Regions from separate parts of the Acetobacter sp. KSO5 genome, predicted to be linked through region 1. Evidence: predicted binding sites of a transcription regulator. Region 1 holds the regulator's gene; the other holds the start of a gene.
What was found. The regulator LexA, encoded in region 1, represses DNA repair genes until DNA is damaged. The targets are predictions, from matches to a motif close to TGTTCTANNTANGTTC.

Region 2: a site for LexA is predicted at 3,790-3,805, ahead of ssb (single-stranded DNA-binding protein). Genes of this name have one in related genera too.

Annotation. Positions count from the first base shown of each region.
Region 1 covers NZ_CP172014.1:1,431,034-1,436,511, forward strand. Annotated here, with positions in the region: gene ACHQGU_RS06460 (adenosylmethionine--8-amino-7-oxononanoate transaminase) at 1-125, opposite strand, end outside; gene ACHQGU_RS06465 (aminotransferase class I/II-fold pyridoxal phosphate-dependent enzyme) at 328-1,524, shown strand; gene ACHQGU_RS06470 (alpha/beta fold hydrolase) at 1,521-2,213, shown strand; gene bioD (dethiobiotin synthase) at 2,210-3,658, shown strand; gene lexA (transcriptional repressor LexA) at 3,765-4,430, opposite strand; gene ACHQGU_RS06485 (carbohydrate porin) at 4,688-5,478, shown strand, end outside.
Region 2 covers NZ_CP172014.1:3,137,981-3,143,458, forward strand. Annotated here, with positions in the region: gene ACHQGU_RS14190 (Do family serine endopeptidase) at 1-424, opposite strand, end outside; gene ACHQGU_RS14195 (nucleoside deaminase) at 603-1,076, opposite strand; gene ACHQGU_RS14200 (hypothetical protein) at 1,355-1,483, shown strand; gene ACHQGU_RS14205 (gamma-glutamyl-gamma-aminobutyrate hydrolase family protein) at 1,605-2,333, shown strand; gene ACHQGU_RS14210 (pseudouridine synthase) at 2,330-3,088, shown strand; gene rsmD (16S rRNA (guanine(966)-N(2))-methyltransferase RsmD) at 3,091-3,726, shown strand; gene ssb (single-stranded DNA-binding protein) at 3,876-4,478, shown strand; gene ACHQGU_RS14225 (O-antigen ligase family protein) at 4,557-5,478, shown strand, end outside.

The DNA of each region.
Region 1 (5,478 bases):
TGGTTGTAGCCGTGGCAGGCTGTCCACCATGCGGCCACGCCATCCACCAGTTCCCGGCCGTCCGTCAGCTGAATGCGTGCATTATGCGTGCTGCGGGCCGCCAGAGGGGCAGGGGCGGTTTTCATCTGGCTGTAGGGTAGCCAGATATGCGGCAGTCCCTGTGTGTACCACTCCGGCGTGGAGGCAGAGGCGGGAGTGGCGGCCTGCTCTGAGTGCTGAGAAGAGGCTGTGCGGGAGGCCGCAAGGGGATTCTGGGGGGCGGACATTGCGCGAGAACTCCTGCTTAGGTGATTGACCGGCGGTCCCGGCTCCGGCACCACTCGCTTCATGACGCGGTTTGATCATCTTTTCCAGCATGGGCTGGAGGAACTGGCCGAACAGGGGCGTCTTCGCACGCCGCGCAGTCTTCAACCCAGAGCCGATGGGCTGCTGGAGAGAGGAGACGGCACCGTTCTGGTTGATTTTTCCTCCAATGACTATCTCGGCCTGCGGGCGCACCCGCTTTTGCGTGAGCGGGCGCTTGCCTGGGCGGAGCGCTATGGGTCCGGCTCCGGGGCGTCCCGGCTAGTGACAGGCACAGCCCCTGGTATGGTCGCGCTGGAAGCGCGGCTGGCGGCCCTGAAAGGGATGGAGGCGGCCTGCATGTTCTCCTCCGGCTGGCAGGCGAATGCGACTCTGGTGCCCGCTCTCGCTCAGCTCTCGCTGGCGGCGACGGGTGCCGCGCCCACGCTGATTGCCGATAAGTTCATCCATGCCAGTCTGTATCATGGCTGTGCAGCGGCTGGCGTGCGGCCTGTGCGCTTCCGGCACAATGACATGGAGCATCTTGAAAGCCTGCTGCAAAAAGCGGCTGGCCCCGGCCTGAAAATCATCCTGACAGAAAGCGTCTTCAGTATGGATGGAGACAGGGTTGACATGGCGGCTCTGGGTGCGCTGGCTCGCCAGTATGGCGCGTTTTTGTGCGTGGATGAGGCACATGCCACTGGCATTCTGGGGGCGGACGGCAAAGGTCTGGCGGACGGGCAGGCGGACCTGATTATCGGCACGTTCAGTAAGGCTCTGGGCGGAATGGGCGCGTTTATCGCCTCATCATCCGTCGTATGTCGCTGGCTGGTGAACAAAGGCTCGGGTTATATCTATTCCACAGCGCCGTCTCCACTGGTGCTGGGCGCGGTGGATGCAGCACTTGATCTGCTGCCAGATTTGGACGCAACGCGAGACCGTGTTGCAGGACTGGCGGAGCGGTTCCGGCAGCATATGTGGCGGGCCGGGTTGGAAACGGGGCCGTCTTCTACTCAGATTGTGCCGGTTGTGGTGGGGAGTGAACGCACAGCTCTGACACTCTCTCGCATGGTGGAAGACGCTGGTTTTCTGGCGATTGCTATTCGTCCGCCTACGGTGCCACCGGGTGGCTGTCGTCTGCGGGTGGTGCTGCACGGAAACCATACAGAGGCGCAGGTGGACCAGCTGGCGCAGGTGCTCAAGGATGCTGTGTCGCAGTGCGCAGCAATGGGATTTGCATGATCGGGCCCCAGCTTGTTTTTGTGCATGGCTGGGGTTGCGGGCCGGATATCTGGGAGCCGGTGCTGGAGGCGCTTGATCAGCCTTCAGCCTGTGTGCTGGATCTGGGCTATTTCGGAGCCTCGCAGAGCGACACACAGCAGCGGCTGGACGCTGTGCTGCGTGGACCACAGCCCGCGCTCGCCGTTGGTCATTCTCTGGGTTTTCTCTGGCTTCTCTCTCGTGGGGGCTGGCCAAAAGGGACACGCTTTCTAGGCATCAATGCGTTCGGGCGTTTTGCTGCCGAAGAGGGTTTTTCGCAGGGCGTGCCTCAGCGTATGCTGACCCGCATGCAGACAGGCCTGCAGCGCGATGCAGTTCAGGTGGTCAATAATTTTCGCGCTCGCTGTGGCGTAGGGCCGGTTACGCCAAATGCTCTTTGTGTGCCAGCCCTGCAGGACGGTCTGACGGAACTGATGACGCTGGACGCAAGGCCTGCGCTGGCTCGTTTGGCTGAGGTGCCCGGGACCGTAAAGGTTCTGGCTGGGGAGCTTGATCCGATTGTCAGTCCGGACATGACGCAGGCCTCTTTCCCGCCGGGTGTGCCGGTTGAATGGGAATCTGAGGGCGGGCACATGCTCCCGCTGACACATCCACATGTCTGTGCCGAGGCTGTTCGGTGCATGATGTCACAAAATCTGGAAAACTCATGACCGACCGTTCTGCCCAGGCCCGACAGGCTCGCATTCAGCAAAGTTTTGATGCTGCGGAGGGGTATGATGCCGCCGCTGTGCTGCAACGTGTGGCGGCGCGGCGTCTGTTTGATGGTCTCCGGGCGCGACTGGCTGGCCGGGCACCCCGACGCATTCTGGAAGTTGGGTGCGGTACGGGCTTTCTCACGCACATGCTGCATGAGGCATGGCCTGAGGCGGAACTGGTCGCAACGGATGTTGCGACCCGTATGCTGGAACGCGCCCGCAAGCGAGTCGGGGACGGCGTGCAGTTTTGCGTGATGGATGCGGCCCGACCCGATGTGGCAGGAGCGTTCGACCTGATTTGCGGCAATCTGGTTTTTCAGTGGCTGGCTGAACCCTCAGTAGCCTTGCAAACGCTGGCGGACCAGCTGGCCCCCGGTGGTGTGATTGCCGTCTCCACTTTGCTGGATGGCACCTTTGAAGAATGGCGACAGGCCTGCACCGCAGAAGGGCTGATGGCGGCAACACCGGATTACCCGGCAGCTAGGACTGTGCGGGACTGGCAACCCGGCCTGTGCGCCGGGAAATGGACAACAGAGCGGTGCGTTCAGCCCTTTGAAAATGGACTGGCTTTTGTAAAGCATTTGAAGGACACGGGGGCTTCCGTACCGCGTGAAGACGGAAAGGCTTTCTCTCCCGCCGAATTGCGTCGGGTTCTGGCACGCTTTGATCAGGCCGGAGCTATGGTGACATGGCATCTGGCCTATGCCTGTTTTCAAAAGCCTCAACGCGCCGGAGTGTTTGTCACCGGAACAGATACCGGCGTGGGCAAGACGCTGACATCTGCCTGCCTCGTTCATGCGTGGAAAGCAGCCTACTGGAAGCCGTTGCAAAGCGGACTGGCGGATGAAGAAGGCGATACCAGCACGGTTATAAAGCTGAGCAGTTGCCTGCCGGAGGACTGCTTTCCGTCAGCCGGGGCGTATCAGGCCTCTCTGTCTCCTCTGGCGGCTGCCAGGGCCGAAGGTGCGGAGATTGACCCCGCACGTCTGGCTTTGCCTTTAGAGGATCCACAGCGTCCGCTCGTGGTGGAAGGGGCAGGAGGCCTGATGGTGCCTGCGACCGATACGCTGATGATGGTTGATCTGGCTGAACGCTGGGGTTTGCCGGTGGTGCTTGTCGCCCGAAGCGGGCTGGGAACACTGAACCATACGCTGCTTAGTCTGGAAGCGTTGCGTGCCCGTGGTCTGGCCATTGCCGGGGTGGTGCTGAGCGGCCCGCTCAACCTGGAGAACAGCAAGACCATTCAGGAAAAAGGGCAGGTGCGCATTCTGGCAGAATTGCCCCAGCAGGAGACCGTGACTGCGGAGACCGTTGCCGCACTGAGCCGTCTGATTCCCGCATGGGACGATGTGTCTGAAGCAATGCAAGTGGGGCGTAAGGGCGTTTCAGAGAAAGTCTGACGTTTCTACCCGGCCTTGATAGATGGGGTTTCTGCGCCTGAATGGAGAAGCCTCAACCGGGCGGACGCGTGACCTTTCAAAATCACGCTCCGTCTTTCCTCTGGCGTCAATGGTAGCGGCGGATCAGTCCGGCCAGTCGACCCTGAATATGCAGGCGTTCGGCTGGCACAATGCGCGTTTCATAGCGCGGGTTGGCGGGTTCCAGCGCAATGGTGTTGCCCTTGCGGCGCAGGCGTTTGAGCGTGACTTCGCTATTATCAATGAGTGCGACAACAATCTGTCCGTTCTCGGCATCTTCTGTGCGACGGATGATGACGTGATCGCCGTCCAGAATCCCGGCCTCAATCATGGAATCCCCGGTGACTTCCAGCGCGTAATAGTCGCCTGAGCTCACCATATCTTTCGGGATGTCCAGAAAGGTATCCGTTTCGGCCATGGCTTCAATCGGCAGACCAGCGGCAATGCGCCCATAAAGCGGGATTTTCAGCGCGGCGGGCTGCTGGCGGGAGAAATCACCACGCACAACATTGGTGGGCAGCGTTTCGGAGGCAGGCGCCATTTCCGGGAGATGGATGACTTCCAGTGCGCGGGCCCGATGGTGATGGCGGCGCAGAAATCCGCGTTCTTCCAGGCCGGAAATCAGGCGATGAATGCCGGATTTGGAGCGCAGGCCCATGGCCTCTTTCATCTCGTCGAAAGAAGGAGAGAAACCCGTCTGCTTGAGGTGAGAATCAATAAAAAGCAGCAGTTTGTGCTGTTTGCGCGTCAGCATTGCGGCACCCCGGAGCAGATGAGTGTTTTTGTATTTATAGGGGTTTGTTCTATATAAGTTCTCTTTTTTAGTCAAGGGGTTATTCACCCCAGCCAAAAGCACTTCTGTATTTTTTGTGGTGTCTGTAAAGGTTCCTGCAGAAGGCCCGTTGGGGCCTGTGCTTTCAGTCTGGCTATTTAAGCGGGGCCGGTGATCATCGGTCCGAAATCCCTGATGCCGCCTTTGTATGCGGTTCTATAACATATTGAAAAGGTTCGGTGTTTAGGAAAATTATCACGGTTCCGGCAGCGTTTTGTGCCTGTTTCAGCCTGAGTGTGTCTCAGGCTGCGGCGCAGGCGACTGCTCCCGATGCGAATGCGTTCAGCTTCGCAGACCGCCTGACGCGGGACTGGGGCGGTGTACGTCGCACGCTGGCGGAACATGGGGTGGATTTTCAGCTGACGGACCAGAACGAGTTGTGGGCTGTGCCTGTCGGGGGGAGCCAGCCGTCCAATAACTACATTGGCGTGACCACCGGCCAGCTTTCTGTGGATCTTGGGCGCCTGACGCATCTGCCGCTCGGCACCATTGGCATCAGTGGGGTGGATATTCGCGGTCATCCCTTCAGCAACCAGCCGCTTTATGTGTTCAATCAGGTCTCCGGGATTGAGGCGGATATCAACCTGCGTCTCTATGAGGTCTGGTATGGCCAGACCTTTGACCATGACCGGCTGGATATGCGGATTGGGAAGCTTGATCTCAGTCATGACTTCATGGGGAGTGATGGCGCGATGCAGTTCATGAATGCCTCATTCTCCTGGCCCATGGTGCCGGATAACAACCTGTATGATCAGGGGCCGGCGTCACCGCTGGGCACGCCTGCCGTGCGGGTCAAATACAAGCTTTCCAAAAGCTGGACGGTTCTGGCCGCCGTTGCGGATGATAACCCGATTGGCGCTGGTTTTCTGAATGACGCTGACCCGTGGAACCAGAATCAGGACCCCAGCGGCACCCGATTCCATTTTGGCACCGGGGCGCTGATGTTTCTGGAAGCGCAATATCACACGCA
Region 2 (5,478 bases), 1.6 Mb from region 1:
TGGCCCCTTTCACAACATGGTTGTTGGTGACGACGTAACCATCGGCGGAGATCAGAAAGCCAGACCCGCGGGCTTCAATCTGCTGGCGGGACTGCTGGGGAGCCATCTGGAACGGGAAGGGAAAAGGAAAGGGCATGCCGCCCATTCCCCCCATGCCACCGCCTTCACCCTCAACAGCATCAGCCTTGATCATGGAGGTAATGGAGACAACGGCAGGTTTGACCTGTTTGACCAGATTCACAAAGTTTGGAAGCGTCTGGACCGGGCTGCTCGGCTTGATGGCCCCGGCATCCTCAGCATAGGCAGCGTGGAGGCCAGCCGGCCCTGTGCCCATCGTCCCTACAAAGGCTGCACCAGCCAGAAGGGCCAGAAGTGTCTTGCGGCTAGTCCGCCCGAAAAACTTGGATACAGATTTTTCCGACATCACGATTCCGACTGTTCCCTTAAACTCTTGCCAACAGGGTCAATCCCCGCCGGGGCGCATGATTCAGACCCTCAGGCCAGATATCATACGCTTCTGCGGTTAACATGGTTCCTTGATAACAAAAACAAAAGGTCGCCCGGCAGGAACACCCTTATTTATCTTACTCTTGTAACATGCGTCAGAGCGCGGAAGATGCCTCACTCTCCCGCTCCCGCAACGTCTGGAAAAAGGTTTTGAGCAAAGCGGCAGAGTCGCGCTCCCGCACACCGCCGATAATTTCCGGCCTGTGCAGCGCCTCGGCGCGAAAGGGCAGACGCGGCCCATGTTCCACGCCACCGCCTTTTGGGTCATACGCGCCAAACAACACGCGCCCGACGCGGAAATGCGCCAGCGCCGCTGCGCACATGGGGCACGGCTCCAGCGTGACGACAAGCGTGCAATCCGCCAGCCGTTTGCCACCCCGCGCCGCCGTTGCTGCGCGCATCACCAGCATTTCCGCATGGGCGGAGGGGTCATGCAGTTCTTCCACGCGATTGCCCGCCTGAGCCAGCACGGTGCCATCCGGCCCCAGCAAGACCGCGCCAACAGGAACTTCCCCTCTTTGCGCTGCGTTCTGCGCCTCGCAAAGTGCTAATTCCATCCCGTTTTTCATCGGTGCATGCCTCTTTTTGCCCCTGCTGGCTGTGCCGCAAACCGGTTTAGTCCCTCAGCTAAAAGGAGAAACTCACCAAATATTTCAAACCTCACTCGCCGTTCGATAAATTACGTCTTTTTGCCTTATTTCAAACGGTGGTTTTTCCTTGCAAAAGCGCGATCTTCTCTGTCATCATGCCTTATAGATGCCATGATCTGTTCTGTAACAGACATGCAACTGACACCATGTTGTCAGGGAAGTCTGCCCTGACCCAGATAGCGGAAAGGATTAGTACAATGCACAGTCTGTCTCTCATCCTCGCCGCCGCTGCGATCGGCCTCGGCCTTGCCGTTGTAGACCGGACGGTGAATGAACCGGCAACTGCCTCCTCCCACGTCCAGCGGGTTTCTCTGCTGCCGGGTTGATTTCTGCGGATTTTCTGCCGCTTTCAGAAGACGTTTGTGTTTATCCCCGTGCAAACCGTCGCAGGGTGTGGCACCTGATACGCTTCATCCGGCTTTTTCTGAAAAAAAGACACCCGAGTTCATGACTGCACGCCGCCCCGTTATCGGCATTACGCTTGACCATGAGGCGGGCGGACCAGACCGCTATTCCCGATTCCCGTGGTATGCTCTCCGGGAAAACTATATGTCCGCTGTTGCGACGGCGGGTGGTTTGCCGGTGGCTTTGCCGCTTTTCCCGCAGCTTGCCACCGAGTATCTCGACCAGATTGACGGGCTGCTGATCACCGGCGGCGCGTTTGATATTGATCCATCCCTGTATGGTGAGGCCGAGCGCCACAGCAGCGTAACCTTGCGCCCGGTACGCACACAGGCTGAGCAAGCCTATCTGGCTGCTGCCATGCAGCGTAAAATGCCGGTTCTGGGCATTTGTGGCGGCATGCAGCTTCTGGCCGTGGCCCTCGGTGGCACGCTGATCCAGCACATCCCCGAGTCCTGCCCTACGGCCCTCCCGCACGAGCAACCTAATCCGCGCGATGAAGCCAGCCATGCAGTGCATGTGGAGCCGGATACGCTGCTGGCGCGCTGCGTGGGGCGGCCCCACATGGCCGTTAATTCCTCCCATCATCAGGCCGTGCGCACACCCGGACGCGGGATTATCAATGCCCTGGCAGAAGATGGACTGATTGAAGGGGTGGAAGACCCTACCCTTCCGTTTTGCCTCGGGGTGCAATGGCATCCGGAATTTGGCATAGACCCGGGTGACCGGAGCATTTTTAGCGCCTTTGTACAGGCAGCAGGAGAACAAGAGTGACGCAGGAAACGCGTGGAGAACGCATCGCCAAATGGCTGGGCCGGACCGGTGTTGCCAGCCGGCGTGATGCCGAGCGGATGATTGAAGAAGGACGGGTGAAGCTGAATAATCAGCCCGTCACGCATCCCGCCACGTTTGTCACTTCCGACGACATTGTGCAGGTGGACGGCAAGATTGTGGACCACCCCCAGCGCACTCGCCTGTGGCGCTACCACAAGCCGGACGGACTGGTGACGACGCATAAGGACCCGGAAGGCCGCCCGACTGTTTTTGCCTCGCTGCCGGAAGGCATGCCGCGCGTCATCAGCGTGGGCCGGCTGGATCTGAACAGTGAAGGTCTCCTGCTGCTGACCAATGATGGCGAACTGGCCCGGCGACTGGAACTGCCCAACAATGGCTGGCTGCGGCGCTACCGCGTGCGCGTGTTTGGCGTGGTGGACGAGGCTCGTCTGGCGTCCCTCGCCAACGGCAGTGTGTTTGAAGGCGTGCGCTATGGACCGATTGAAGCCGGCCTCGATTCCCGCAAGGGCGATAACGCCTGGCTGACTGTCTCCCTGCGTGAAGGCAAGAACCGCGAAATCCGTAAGGTGATGATGGGCCTGAACCTGCATGTCAGCCGCCTGATTCGCACCAGCTACGGCCCCTTCCAGTTGGGCACGCTGCAACGGGGCGAGTTGGAAGAAGTGCCCGGCAAGATCCTGCGTGAGCAGATGCCCAGAGCCCCGGAAAAAACTGCTGGCAAGAAGGCCCGCTAACCATGCGGATTATTGCAGGGGCTCGCAAAGGCCGGATTCTGGCCGCCCCCCCCGGCACCACAACCCGCCCCACGGCGGACCGGGTGCGGCAGGCGCTGTTCGATATGCTGCTTCATGCCCCATGGGGGGGGCCGGACCTGCTGACCAATGCGCGCGTACTGGATGCGTTTGCAGGCACCGGAGCGCTGGGGCTGGAAGCGCTTTCACGCGGGGCAGAACACGCCACGTTTTTTGAGAATGATCGCGCGGCCCTCTCCGCCCTGCACACCAATATTGCAGGGTGCAAGTGGGAGGACCGGAGTAAGGTCATCCCCCGGGACGTCACCAAGCCCACGCGCGCTCCGGCCCCATGCTCCCTGCTGTTTCTGGACCCGCCCTATCGGCAGGATCTGCCTGCCCGGACACTAGCCGCCCTGCACGCCCAGGGCTGGATTGCACCCGGCGCCATTGCGGTGATTGAAACCGCCGCGCAGGAACCGCTGCCGCTGCTAGAGAAAAATGCGGACGGCACGACACGCCTGCCGGAAACCGCGCCCGTCAGTGAGGATGAAGAAACTCCACCTCCCCCGGCCTATGCGGGCACATTGCTGGCGGAACGACGACATGGTGCCGCGCGTCTTACTGTCTGGCAGCTGTAAGCGCGTTCCCAAACGCTCCCATCCGATTGAGGTGCGTGCGCCCGACTCGCCATTTTGGAGATAGAATCAAACCAGAACTGGCGACGGGCGCAGGAGTGCGCTACACGGGCTGGATACTCTTTTTATTGTTTTAGAAAACGGGGTCATTGATGGCTGGTAGCGTCAACAAGGTTATTCTGGTGGGCAATCTGGGCAAAGACCCGGAAGTCCGCACCAGCCAGAGCGGCATGAAAATTGTCTCTTTTTCTGTCGCCACCAGTGACACATGGAATGACCGCGCCTCCGGTGAACGCCGGGAACGGACGGAATGGCACCGTGTGGTCATTTTCAATGATCGTCTGGCCGACGTGGCAGAACGCTTCCTGCGCAAAGGCCGCAAGGTCTATCTGGAAGGCGCTTTGCAGACCCGCAAATGGACCGATCAGTCCGGGCAGGAACGCTACACGACCGAAGTGATTGTTGAGCGGTTCCGTGGGGAACTGGTTCTGCTCGACAGCCGCAGCGGCGGTGAAGGTGAAGAGTCCGGCGGCTTTGGCGGTGGCAGCAGCAGCAGCTACGGCGGCGGGAATGGCGGTGGTGGTTACGGCGGCGGAAGCGGCGGTGGCTATGGTGGTGGCAATCAGGGCGGCGACTTTGGCGGCTCTTCCGCACCGCGCCAGAACGCACCGGCCCGTGGCCCTGGTGGTGGTGGCAATGCTGGTGGCTGGGACGCCCCCGGCAACAGTGATCTGGACGACGAAATCCCGTTTTGATCGGCCTATGGGTCTGACAGTCCCTCCCCCGGCCCTTTGCCGGGGTGATGCGGTCTGTCTTAACGGGAATTTTCCGTAATGACACCTGCATCTTCTGTTCCCCACTCTTCCGGCCGCCTTGCAGCGGCTCTGACGCTGTGTGGAACAGGGTGCACTTTTCTTCTCCCCCTCCTCTTCTTTTATAGTCGCGCGCTTAGCGATGTGGCGGCGACCGTTATCGCCTGCCTGTTCCTCCTCTACTCCGCTCTGCAGAAAGACTGGCAGTGGATACGGAAGGACTGGTTACGCCCGGCTGCCGTGTTCTGCGGGCTCTGCCTGATCTCCTCCCTTTATATCGGCCAGAAAGGCGCATGGGTTCAGGCGTTATGTCTGCCGCGTCTCTTCCTGCTCACCGCCGCCATGGAAAGCTGGATTCTGGTCCCGGTCTCCCGCCGTAAGACACTGGCTTCCATTTTGTTTGTGCTGGCCCTGTGGCTGATCGGCCAGTGCTGGAAACAGTATCTGACCGGCACCAACCTGCTGGGCTACCCCCCGGCGGATGATGGTGCTCTGACCGGCCCCTTCGTGAAGCCACGGGCCGGATTTACGCTGCTCATGCTCTTTTTCCCGGCCCTGATGCCGGTGGTTTTACGCGCGTTTTATACCAAGCGTCTGCGCCCATGGATTGGCGGCGTGGTGCTGCTGGTGCTGAGCGTGACCACCATGGTGCTGATTGGCCAGCGGATGAGCAATGTGCTGCTCCTCTTCGGCCTGATGCTGACCGCCCTGATGATCCCGCGCTTTCGCGTGCCATTCGCCTTCGTGCTGGCTGGCGGTGCCGGGCTGGTGGCCAGCCTGCCCGATATCTCCCCGCGAACATATGCCAAGCTGGTGCTCAAATTCTCCAACCAGTTGCACCATTTTACTCAGAGCGATTACGGCAAGCTATATCGCACCGCTGTGACCATGATTGTCTCGCACCCCTGGATTGGGCTGGGCATGGATGGCTTCAGAAACTTCT